3 linked regions of the Azospira inquinata genome follow. The protein of the gene in region 1 interacts with the protein of each later gene in a pairwise test. Links are inferred from orthologs where the notes say so. Each region holds a gene or a part of one and is shown in the gene's direction. Other genes may lie near its edges.

Evidence for each region. Proteins that work in one complex are often made in the same cells at the same time.
Region 2: the proteins of ybgC (region 1) and acpP interact in binary tests that used the Escherichia coli proteins (3 or more experiments, as listed by UniProt). The link is inferred for Azospira inquinata from one-to-one orthologs.
Region 3: the proteins of ybgC (region 1) and secA interact in binary tests that used the Escherichia coli proteins (3 or more experiments, as listed by UniProt). The link is inferred for Azospira inquinata from one-to-one orthologs.

Annotation. Positions count from the first base shown.
Region 1 is NZ_CP064782.1:1,767,191-1,773,429, reverse strand. The notes cover bases 1,282-4,279. They hold ybgC (tol-pal system-associated acyl-CoA thioesterase), read left to right. Parts: upstream 1,282-2,560; coding sequence 2,561-2,998; downstream 2,999-4,279. Other genes in these bases: Azoinq_RS08135 (energy transducer TonB), read left to right, coding at 4,163-4,279; tolR (protein TolR), read left to right, coding at 3,737-4,153; tolQ (protein TolQ), read left to right, coding at 2,995-3,672; ruvB (Holliday junction branch migration DNA helicase RuvB), read left to right, coding at 1,368-2,426. Also shown: Azoinq_RS08165 (prenyltransferase), read left to right, coding at 1-561; Holliday junction branch migration protein RuvA, read left to right, coding at 661-1,236; more of Azoinq_RS08135, read left to right, coding at 4,280-5,113; Tol-Pal system beta propeller repeat protein TolB, read left to right, coding at 5,280-6,239.
Region 2 is NZ_CP064782.1:3,196,161-3,198,908, reverse strand. It holds acpP (acyl carrier protein), read left to right. Parts: upstream 1-1,130; coding sequence 1,131-1,367; downstream 1,368-2,748. Other genes in the region: Azoinq_RS14395 (protein YgfX), read left to right, coding at 2,720-2,748; fabF (beta-ketoacyl-ACP synthase II), read left to right, coding at 1,465-2,697; fabG (3-oxoacyl-ACP reductase FabG), read left to right, coding at 280-1,023; fabD (ACP S-malonyltransferase), read left to right, coding at 1-275. UniProt on the Escherichia coli protein: Carrier of the growing fatty acid chain in fatty acid biosynthesis.
Region 3 is NZ_CP064782.1:948,090-951,403, reverse strand. It holds secA (preprotein translocase subunit SecA), read left to right. Parts: upstream 1-378; coding sequence 379-3,114; downstream 3,115-3,314. Other genes in the region: argJ (bifunctional glutamate N-acetyltransferase/amino-acid acetyltransferase ArgJ), read left to right, coding at 3,228-3,314; Azoinq_RS04180 (M23 family metallopeptidase), read left to right, coding at 1-252. UniProt on the Escherichia coli protein: Required for protein export, interacts with the SecYEG preprotein conducting channel.

The DNA of each region.
Region 1 (6,239 bases):
ATCGGCTTGCTGGGGCTTCTGGCTGGCTGGGCCTATTCCGCCCCGCCCCTGCAACTGGTGAGCCGGGGCTTGGGGGAAATCGCCATCACCCTGGGCTGGCTGGCCGTGGTGGTGGGCAGCGACTATGTGCAGCGCCACGGTTTTTCCTGGCAGCCCGTGGCCCTGGGCCTGCCCTACGCCCTGCTGGTCGCCAATCTGCTCTTCATCAACCAGTTTCCCGACCGGCAGGCGGACGCCCAGGCGGGCAAGGCCACCCTGGTGGTGCGCCTGGGGCCGGGCACAGCCCGCTGGCTTTACCTGGGCATCGCCCTCTTCGCCTATCTCTGGCTGATTCTGCTCATCGGCCTGGACCGGCTGCCCCAGCGGGCCGCCCTGGGCGCCCTCACCGCGCCCCTGAGCCTCCACGCCGGGCGTATGCTGCTGGCGGACGCGGAACGGCCGGAAGCCCTACTCACTCCCATCCAGCTCACCATCCTGGCTGCCAATCTCCACGGTCTTCTCCTGGCCCTGGGGCTGTGGCTGGCGGGGCCCGGGGCCAGCTGGCGGCCCCCGGCATTCTGAGAGGGGCTCCGCCCTCCGACTTGCCCCCGCCAGCGTCGGCGCCGGGATCGGAAGCACCAGCCCCGCCCCCCTTTCCTTCACCTTTTTCCGGAAACTCCCATGATCGGACGCCTCACCGGCCTCCTGGCCGAAAAAAACCCGCCCCATATCCTGCTCGACGTGCACGGCGTCGGCTATGAACTGGATGTGCCCATGAGCAGTTTTTACAACCTGCCCGGTCTGGGGGAAAAGGTCACCCTGCTGACCCATTTCGCGGTGCGGGAAGATGGCCAGTTTCTCTTCGGCTTTCTCACCGAGGCGGAACGTTTCACCTTTCGCCAGCTCCTGAAAATTTCCGGGGTCGGCGCCCGCACCGCCCTCTCCGTGCTCTCCGGCCTTTCCGTGGCCGATCTGGCCGCCGCCGTGGCCCGCCAGGAAACGGGCCGCCTCACCAAGGTGCCGGGCATCGGCAAAAAGACCGCCGAACGCCTGCTCCTGGAATTGAAGGACAAACTGCCCACCAGCGGTCCCGCCGCCGTGGCCGTGGTCCATGACGACCAGCAGGACATTCTCAACGCGCTCCTGGCCCTGGGCTACAACGACCGGGAAGCGGGGGCCGCTTTGAAGCAGCTGCCCGCCGGGCTCACCGTGTCCGACGGCATCCGCCAGGCCCTGAAGCTCCTGTCCAAAAGCTGAGTGCCAACCTGAGTCCCCGTTGCACCTCCGCCCGGCCAGGGGCCGGCGGAGGTAAGATAGGGCCTTTCCCCATCCCCTTTTCTTGCGGTGAAACCGGGCCTTGACCGGGCTTCGCCCCCAGCGCTTCCACCATGATCGAAACCGACGTTTTCGGCGACGCCTCCGACGGCCGCCTGATCGCCCCCGAAAGCAAATCCTCCCAGGAAGAGGCCATTGAGCGGGCCCTGCGCCCCAAGCGCCTGGCCGACTATGTGGGCCAGGCCAAGATTCGGGAGCAGCTGGGCATTTTCATCGACGCCGCCAAGCGCCGCAGCGAAGCCCTGGACCACGTACTGCTCTTCGGCCCTCCGGGTCTGGGCAAAACCACCCTGGCCCACATCGTGGCCGCCGAAATGGGGGTCAATCTGCGCCAGACTTCCGGGCCGGTGCTGGAACGGGCCGGGGATCTGGCCGCCCTGCTCACCAATCTGGAACCCAACGACGTTCTCTTCATCGACGAAATCCACCGCCTCTCCCCGGTGGTGGAAGAAATCCTCTACCCGGCCCTGGAAGACTTCCAGATCGACATCATGATCGGGGAAGGCCCGGCGGCCCGGTCAGTGAAGCTGGACCTGCCCCCCTTCACCCTGGTAGGGGCCACCACCCGGGCCGGAATGCTCACCAACCCCCTCCGGGACCGGTTCGGCATCGTCGCCCGGCTGGAGTTTTACAACGCCCAGGAACTGACCCACATCGTCACCCGCTCGGCCCAGCTGCTCAACGTGGCCATTGAACCGGAAGGGGCCCTGGAAATCGCCCGCCGTTCCCGGGGTACGCCCCGTATCGCCAACCGGCTGCTGCGCCGGGTGCGGGACTACGCCGAGGTCAAGGCGGACGGCATCATTACCCGGACCGTGGCCGACTCCGCCCTGTCCATGCTGGACGTGGATCATGGCGGTCTGGACGTGATGGACCGGAAGCTCCTCTCCGCCGTCATCGACAAATTCGGCGGCGGTCCGGTGGGGGTGGATAATCTGGCGGCCGCCATCGGGGAAGCCCGGGACACCATCGAGGATGTGCTGGAACCTTACCTGATCCAGCAGGGCTATCTGCAACGCACGCCCCGGGGCCGCATCGCCACGGCGGCGGTGTACCGTCACCTGGGGCTGGAGCCGGTGCAACGGGACCGGGATTTGCTCTCCGGCGCTTAAGGCTGCCGCCCCACCCGAGAAAAAACTTTCGCCCCGGAACCCCCTTGAAACGGGGCTTTCAGCCCGTTTTACCGGGCTGCCGGATTACACACTGTTACAGGCTCCCCCGCCGCCCTTTCCTAAAATTTCGCCCCATGCGCCCTGTTCCCGCCACGCCCGGCCACACTTTTTCCATTCCGGTACGCGTCTATTACGAAGACACGGATGCGGGGGGCGTGGTCTATTACGCCAATTACCTGCGCTTTCTGGAACGCTGCCGCACCGAATGGATGCGGGCGGTAACGGGCCACGATCAGGCCTTCCTGGCCCGGGAACACAACATCGCTTTTGCCGTCCGCTCGGTTCAGGCCGATTACCTGCGCCCCGCCCTCCTGGACGACCTGCTCACCATCACCCTGGAAGTGGAAAAACTGGGGGCCTCCCAAGCCGTATTCCGGCAAACCGTGTATCGGGAGGAGGATCAAACCCTGCTTCTCACCAGCACGGTGAAAGTGGTCTGCGTCAATCTCAACCCCATGAAAGCCACCCCCATCCCCGCTTTTCTCCGCGAAAAACTGGAAACCCTGCAATGAACGTCAGCCAAGACCTTTCCATCATCGAACTCATTTCCCACGCCAGTGCCGTGGTCCAGGTGGTCATGGCCATCCTGGCGTCCGTGTCCTTCATGTCCTGGTTCTACATTTTCCGCAAATGGTTCACCGTGCGGGACGCCAACGCCCGCACCGACCAGTTCGAGCGGGATTTCTGGAGCGGCGGCGATCTGAACGCCCTGTACCAGAGCGCCGTCCATGACCGGAACAATACGGGGGCCATGGAGCGGATTTTCGAGGCCGGTTTCCGGGAATTCACCAAACTCCGGGGCCAGAAAAACCTGGACCCCAAGGACGTTATCGACGGCTCCCGCCGGGCCATGCGAGCCACCTACCAGCGGGAAATCGACGATGTGGAATCCCACCTGGCCTTCCTCGCCTCCGTGGGTTCCGTCTCCCCTTACGTGGGCCTGTTCGGCACCGTGTGGGGCATCATGCACGCCTTCCGGGGCCTCTCCAATGTGGGTCAGGCCACCCTGGCCAACGTGGCCCCCGGTATTGCGGAAGCCCTGGTGGCCACGGCCATCGGTCTGTTCGCCGCCATTCCCGCCGTGCTCGCCTACAACCGTTTTGCCCACGACATCGACCGTCTGTCCACCCGCTTCGAGAGCTTCATGGAAGAGTTCTCCAACATCCTGCAACGGCAGATGCGATAAGCCCGGCCCCGGGCGCCCCTGGGCGTTCGGGAACCTGTCCGCCACCGGATTCGAGTAAAGCCCTATGCGTCCCCGCCGTCTCAAAAACGAAATCAACGTCGTCCCCTACATCGACGTCATGCTGGTGCTGCTGGTGATTTTCATGGTCACCGCCCCCATGATGCAGCCCCCGGGCAAAATCGACCTGCCCTCCGTGGGCGAAGCCGCCCAGCCTCCTTCCCCGCCCCTGGAAGTGATTATCCGGGCCGACGGCTCCCTGGCCCTCCATGATCTGGCCAAGAACACCCCGGAACGGGACATTGAGGCGGACGATCTGGTGGATGAAGTGCAGGCGGTCCAATCGGAAAACCCGGACCAGCCCGTGCTCATCGCCGGCAACAAGAAGCTGGAATACTCCAAGGTGATGGAGGTCATGGATAAGCTGCGCCAGCAGCAGATCAAACGGGTCGGCCTACTGGTGCAACCCACCGGGTCTAAATAAGCCAGGCCCATGACTCCCTACGAGCGCGACCGGGAAGACCCGGACAAATGGAAAGCCCTGGGGCTTGCGGCCCTGGTGCACATCCTGCTCATCCTCTTTCTGGTGGTGGGCGTGAGTTGGCAGCATCAGGACGACGCCAGCATGGCCGTGGAAATGTGGAGCGACATCCCGGGCACCCCGGGAAGCGCCGCTTCCGCTCCCCCTCCGCCGCCCCCGCCTCCCAAGGTGGCGGAGGCCCAGCCCGAGCCCACGCCCAAGGCGGAAACCAAGGCCACCCCCACGCCGGTGGATAAGCCGGATATTGCCTTGAAGCAGGAAAAGAAAAAGCCCGAGCCGAAAAAAGAAGAAGTGAAAAAGCCGGAGCCCAAGCCTGAAATCAAGAAGGAAGAGCCGAAGAAGCCGGAGCCGAAAAAGGAAACGCCCAAAAAGCCGGACACCAAAACCACCCCGGAAACGCCACCGAGCAAGAATGATAAGCCCGTCCCCCCGAGCCGGAAGTACGACCCCATGGCGGATTTCAATAAAGATTTGAACAAAGATCTGAAAGACTTGAGCCACTCCAAAGGCCTGGCCTCGGCCCGGGCCCAGGCGGCCAAGGAACTGGGCGGCAAGGGTTCGGGCAGCGCGGGCAACAGCGCCGGTAACGGTAATGGCGGTGGTGGCGGCCACAAGGGCGATCCGGGCTACGCGGCCAAGATTCGGGCCAAGGTACGGGGCAATGTTATCGAGCCTCCCGGACTGACGGGCAATCCTTCGGCGGTCTTCGTGGTCACCCAGTTGCCCAGCGGCGAAGTGATCAATGTGCGCAAGGTGAAGTCTTCCGGCATCCCGGCCTACGACGACGCCCTGGAGCGGGCCATCAACAAATCCTCGCCCCTGCCCCAGCCGGAAGACAAGTCCTCCTTCCAGCGGGAATTGCACCTGACCTTCTGTCCCCAGGATTCGGGATGTAACAAATAGCTTGCCCCCAATCATTACATTGGAATACTGAGCACCCGCCAGCCCAGCCCCGCCGGAGAAAACGGACAAATGCCCGGCCCCTCCGGCGGGAACGATTACAAAACATTACAAATTGGCGTTAAACCGCAAAGCTATAATTTTGACTTTCTCGGCCAGGTTTCACTTCATGTCCTCCGTTTTGCGCCACGCTGTTGTCTTCGCCCTCGGCCTCGCGGCCACCGTGGCCCACGCCCAGCTCTCCATTGAAATTACCGGGGGCAGCGGCAATAACCGTATTCCCGTGTCCATTGCGGATTTTGGCGGCGACCTGGCCAGCGCCAAGGCGGTCACCTCCGTGGTGCGCAATGACCTGGAACACTGCGGCATGTTCAAAATGGTGGATCCGGGCCCCACGCCGATGACGGAAAACGATCCGGTCAATTTCGGCAACTGGCGCAGTAAGGGCGCGGACGCCGTGGCGGGAGGCAGCCTGGCCAGCGGCGGCGGCCATTACGAAGCTCGCTTCCGCCTCTACGACATCACCAAACAGGCCTCCCTGGGCGGCGCTGCCTTCGTCACCTCCCCAGCCACCCTGCGGGCCGCCGGGCACCGCATCGCCGATTACATTTACGAAAAACTGCTGGGCATCCCTGGCTATTTTTCCACCCGCATTTCCTACGTGGTCAAGCAACGGGGCCGCTACGAGCTGATGATTGCCGATTCCGACGGCCAGAACGCCCAACCGGCCCTGGTCTCTAAGGAACCCATCATTTCCCCGGCCTGGTCCCCGGACGGCAGCAAGCTGGCCTACGTCTCCTTTGAAAGCAAGAAGCCGGTCATCTACGTGCACACCCTGGCCACGGGCCGGCGTGCCGTGGTGGCCAATTTCAAGGGTTCCAATTCCGCCCCCGCCTGGTCCCCTGACGGCCGCCGTCTGGCCATCGTCCTCTCCAAGGACGGCGGCTCCCAGATGTTCACCATCAATGCGGATGGTTCCGGGGTGCAACGTCTGACCTATTCTTCCGGCATCGACACCGAGCCCCGTTACTCCGCCGATGGCCAGTACATCTATTTCACCTCCGACCGGGGAGGTAGCCCCCAGATTTACCGCATGCCCACCATGGGTGGCAGCGCTGAGCGGGTTACC
Region 2 (2,748 bases), 1.4 Mb from region 1 along the record:
ACTTTGCTGCCCCCACCATCCCGGTCATCAATAACGTGGATGTGAAGGTAGAAACCGCACCGGAAAAGATCAAGGACGCCCTGGTGCGCCAGGCTTTCCATCCGGTGCGCTGGGTGGAAACCATTGGCAAAATGGCCGAAATGGGCGTCACTACGGTAGCGGAATGCGGTCCGGGCAAGGTCCTGGCCGGACTCACCAAGCGTTGCGCCGACGGCGTAACGGGGGTGGCCCTGGCGGATGCGGGCGCCATCGAAAACAACCTTTCTCTGGAGTAAGAAGATGGTGCTGGAAGGACAAGTTGCGCTGGTCACCGGGGCCTCCCGGGGAATCGGCCAGGCGGTGGCCCGGGAACTGGCTCGCCAAGGGGCCACGGTAATCGGCACGGCCACCACGGAAGAGGGCGCCGGGCGCATTACCGCCTATTTGCAGGAAGCCGGCGCCAAGGGGCAGGGGGCGGTACTGGAAGTGCGGGACCAAGCCCAGGTGGATGCTCTTATCGCTCGCATCGAAAAAGAATTTGCTCCCGTGACCATCCTGGTGAATAACGCCGGGATCACTCGTGACAATCTGGCCATGCGCATGAAGGACGATGAATGGGATGGGGTGATCGACACCAACCTGAAGTCCGTTTTCCGCCTCTGCAAGGCGGTAATGCGGGGCATGATGAAAGCCCGCCAAGGACGCATCGTCAACATCACTTCCGTGGTAGGGCACGCGGGTAACCCGGGTCAGGCCAATTACTGTGCCGCCAAGGCTGGGGTGTCCGGTCTTTCCCGCTCCCTGGCGAAGGAACTGGGCAGCCGCAATATCACCGTCAATTGCGTGGCCCCCGGCTTCATTGATACGGACATGACCAAGGCCCTGGATGAAAAGCAGAAGGCGGGCCTTCTGTCCAACATCCCCCTGGGCCGCCTGGGTAAGCCGGAAGACATTGCTGCGGCCGTGGCTTTCCTGGCTTCCCCTGCCGCCGCCTACGTGACCGGTACCACCGTGCACGTGAATGGCGGCATGTACATGGATTGAGTTATCTGGTTACCACTCGGCGGCGGCCGAAATTTTGTGCGGCGCCGCTTGTTTGGTAGAATACGCAAGTTTGTATCACATACCCAATAATAGGGAAGGAGTCTTTGATGGAAAACATTGAACAGCGCGTCAAGAAGATCGTTGCCGAACAACTTGGCGTCAACGAAGCCGATATCAAAAACGAATCGTCTTTCGTGGATGACCTTGGCGCGGACTCGCTGGACACCGTGGAACTGGTGATGGCCCTGGAAGAGGAATTCGAAACCGAAATCCCCGACGAAGAAGCCGAAAAGATCACCAGCGTGCAACAAGCGATCGACTACGTTACTTCCCACCAAAAGTAATTCCTTTTTGCGTCGCTTTTCTGGGGCCGGTATCGCAAGATACCGGCCCTGTCCTTAAGAAGCACTGTTTTTAACTACTTTTTCTCCGGAGCTCATATTGGCACGCCGTCGAGTCGTAGTTACCGGTCTGGGGATTGTTAGCCCCGTTGGCAATACCGTTGATGATGCCTGGCAAAATATTTTGGCCGGGCGCTCGGGTATTGGCCAGATCACCAAGTTCGATACCTCCACCTTTCCCGCCAAAATCGCCGGGGAAGTGAAGAATTTCGACATCACCCAGTACATTTCCCCCAAAGATGCCCGCCGCATGGATACCTTCATCCATTTTGGTATGGCGGCCGCCATTCAGGCGGTGCGGGATGCGGGGCTGGATTCGGAGCAGGTGGATAGTGAGCGTATCGGCGTTGCCATCGGCTCCGGTATCGGCGGCCTGCCCCTGATCGAAAGCACCAAGGAAGATTACACGGCGGGCGGGATGCGCAAGATTTCCCCGTTTTTCGTGCCCGGCTCCATCATCAACATGATCTCCGGCAATCTTTCCATTCAGTTCGGTTTCAAGGGCCCCAACATCGCCCTGGTGTCCGCCTGTACTACCGGTACCCACTGTATCGGTGAAGCCGGGCGCATCATTGAATACGGGGATGCGGACGTGATGGTAGCCGGTGGCGCCGAATCCACGGTGACGCCCCTGGGCGTGGGGGGCTTCTGTGCCGCCCGGGCCCTGTCCACCCGCAACGATGATCCCCAGACCGCCAGCCGGCCCTGGGATAAGGATCGGGACGGGTTCGTTCTGGGCGAAGGCTCCGGTGTGGTGGTTCTGGAAGAATACGAACACGCCAAGGCCCGGGGCGCCAAGATTTACGCCGAGTTGGTGGGCTATGGCATGAGCGGTGACGCTTACCACATGACCGCCCCTAGCACGGACGGTCCCAAGCGCTGTATGCAGGCCGCCCTGCGTAATGCGGGACTGAATCCGGATCAGGTGCAGTACCTGAATGCCCACGGCACCTCCACCCCTCTGGGAGACAAGAACGAGTCGGATGCCATTAAGCTGGCCTTCGGTGATGCGGCCAAGCAACTGGTGGTGAATTCCACCAAGTCCATGACTGGCCACCTGTTGGGCGGTGCGGGGGGCATTGAATCCGTATTCACCATCTTGGCGGTCCATAACCAGATTTCCCCGCCCACCATCAACATCTTCAATCAGGATCCGGAGTGCGATCTGGATTACTGCGCCAATACGGCCCGGGAGATGAAGATCGAATTTGCCGTCAAAAACAACTTCGGTTTCGGCGGCACCAACGGCTCTCTGGTATTTAAGCGGGCGTAAGGCGACGGAGTGGAGGCAAGCCATGCGCTTTCCTCTGATCCTGGGCCTCAC
Region 3 (3,314 bases), 820 kb from region 1 along the record:
CCGGAATATGGCAATCTCATTGAGCTGGATCACGGCAACGGTTTCTCCACCCGCTATGCCCACCTGTCCAAAATCCTGGTGCGTCCCGGGCAGATGATCAACCGGGGGCAGGAAATCGCCCTGTCCGGGAATACGGGCCGGTCCACCGGGCCCCATCTGCACTTTGAGGTGCGTTATCAGGGGGCGGCCCAGAACCCGGCCAAATATCTGGATCTGGCGGCCCGCTACGGTATTCGGGTGGCCCGGCGTTAAGCCTGCCGGGCTTTCTGGACGCGGGCGTCCAGGGGGCGGCGTCCCGGGGAAGTGGCGGGGCGATGTGGGGCGGGTTGCCCATGATAGAATCCCTTTTTTTCTCCGCGACGCACGCCGTCCCCCACAATGATTTCCGGTCTCCTCAAAAAAATCTTTGGCAGTCGCAATGATCGGCTGGTCAAGCAGTACTTCCAGGTGGTGCAAAAGATCAACAGCCTGGAAGCGGGCATTTCCGCCCTCTCCGACACGGACCTAAAGGCCAAGACGGAGGAATTCAGACAGCGCTACGCCAAGGGCCAGAGCCTGGACGACCTGCTGCCGGAAGCCTTCGCTGTGGTACGGGAAGCGGGTAAGCGGGTGTTGGGCATGCGCCACTTCGATGTGCAGCTGATCGGGGGCATGGTGCTGCACCATGGCAAAATTTCCGAAATGCGCACCGGGGAAGGCAAAACCCTGGTGGCCACCCTGCCGTCCTACCTCAATGCCATCGCCGGCAAGGGGGTCCATGTCATCACGGTGAATGACTATCTGGCCCAGCGGGATGCGGAATGGATGGGGCGCCTGCATCGCTTCCTGGGACTCACCGTGGGGGTGAATCTGTCCCAGATGGACCACGATGCCAAGCAGGCTGCCTACGCCGCCGACATCACCTACGGTACCAACAACGAATTCGGCTTCGACTATCTGCGGGACAACATGGTCTACGCCGCCGAAGACCGGGTGCAGCGGGGCCTCAATTACGCCATCGTGGATGAGGTGGACTCCATCCTCATCGACGAAGCCCGGACCCCCCTGATTATTTCCGGCCAGGCCGAAGACCAGACCGAGTTTTATATCCGCCTCAATGAGGTGGCGCCCCAACTGGTGCGGGCTGAGAACGAGACTGCTCCCGGGGATTACTGGGTGGACGAAAAGGCCCACCAGGTCTATCTCACCGAGCAGGGCCATGAACACGTGGAAGAAATTCTGGTGGGCATGGGCATGCTCACCGAAGGCCGCAGCCTCTACGACGCCGCCCACATTGTCCTGGTGCACCACCTGAATGCCGCCCTCCGGGCCCACACCCTCTATCTGCGGGACCAGCAGTACGTGGTGCAGAACGGGGAAGTGATCATCGTGGACGAATTCACCGGCCGCTTGATGCCGGGTCGGCGCTGGTCCGACGGCCTGCATCAGGCCGTGGAAGCCAAGGAAGGGGTGAAAATCCAGCACGAGAACCAGACCCTGGCCTCCGTCACCTTCCAGAACTACTTCCGCATGTACGGCAAGCTGGCCGGCATGACCGGTACCGCCGACACGGAAGCTTACGAATTCATGGAAATCTACGGTCTGGAGACCGTGGTGATTCCGACCCATCGGCCGGTACAGCGGAAGGATTTGCAGGATCAGGTGTATCGCACGGCCCAGGAAAAGTACGCGGCCATTATCGCGGACATCCGGGAATGTTATGGCCGGGGCCAACCCGTGCTGGTGGGGACCACCTCCATCGAAAATTCCGAGCTCCTGTCCCAGCTGTTGGATAAGGAAAAGCTGCCCCACCAGGTGTTGAACGCCAAGCAGCATGCCCGGGAAGCGGACATCGTGGCGGAAGCTGGGCAGCCCGGGGTGATTACCATCGCCACCAACATGGCCGGTCGGGGCACGGACATCGTGCTGGGCGGCAATGTGGATAAGCAGGTGGCCCAGGTTCAGGCGGACGAAGCCCTCTCCGATGCAGAAAAGACCCAGCAGGTGGAGGCCATCAAGGCCGCCTGGCAAACCCGTCACGACCAGGTGTTGGCCGCTGGCGGTCTGCACATCATCGGCTCCGAACGCCACGAATCCCGGCGTATCGACAACCAGCTCCGGGGCCGGGCCGGGCGTCAGGGGGATCCGGGTTCTTCCCGCTTCTACCTGTCCCTGGACGACGCTCTGCTGCGTATTTTCGCCGGGGATCGGCTGAAAGCCATCATGGACCGGCTGAAGATGCCGGAAGGGGAAGCCATTGAGCATCCCCTGGTGAGCCGCTCCCTGGAATCCGCCCAGCGCAAGGTGGAAGCCCGCAACTTCGACATCCGCAAGCAATTGCTGGAATACGACAATGTGGCCAACGACCAGCGCAAGGTGATCTACGCCCAGCGTAACGAACTCCTGGAAACGGACGACATTTCCGAAACCATCACGGCCATGCGTCAGGGCGTGCTCTACGACATGTTCCGGGTCTATGTGCCGGAAAACAGCGTGGATGAGCAGTGGGATATCCCGGGCCTGGAAGCCGCTCTGGAATCCGAATTTCACCTCAAGGCCCCGGTAGGGGAATGGTTCAAGTCCGACACCAGCCTGAGCGACGAAGACCTGGCGCGGCGCCTCATCGAAACCGTGGAGAAGGAATACGGGGAAAAAATCGCCCAGGTGGCCGAGCCCGAGGTATTCCACAAGTTCGAGCGGGATCTGATGTTGCAGACCCTGGATTCCCAATGGCGGGAACATCTGGCCGCTCTGGACCATCTGCGCCAAGGCATCCACCTGCGGGGCTATGCTCAGAAAAATCCCAAGCAGGAATACAAGCGGGAAGCCTTCGAGCTGTTTGAAGCCTTGCTTAACAGCATCCGCTCCGAAGTGACCCGCCTGCTGCTCACCGTCCAGATCCGTTCCGTGGAAGAGGCGGACGAGGATGTGGAAGAAGAGACGGCTGCCGAACTGGCCAATCTCCAATTCGACCACCCGGAATTTGATGGGGAAGAGGCGGAAGAGGAAGCGGTCGAAGAAGGCGAAAAAGCCCAGGGACCGGCCCAGCGGGACGGCCTCAAGGTGGGCCGTAACGATCCCTGCCCCTGCGGTAGCGGCAAGAAATACAAGCATTGCCACGGCAAATTGAGCTGATCGCTCCGTTGCCCCTGTGATTCAAGGCGCCGCCCGCCCCACCGTCCGCCCCTTCCCCTGGGAATGGGCGGGCCCGGCGGGCGGCGTCTTTTTTCGTTGAAAAAGGAAAATCCATGACCGTCAATTACCAGACTCCTGCACCTGAAGCCCTCTATCCTGTGGCCGGCGTACGCTTGGGCGTTGCCCAGGCCGGCATCCGC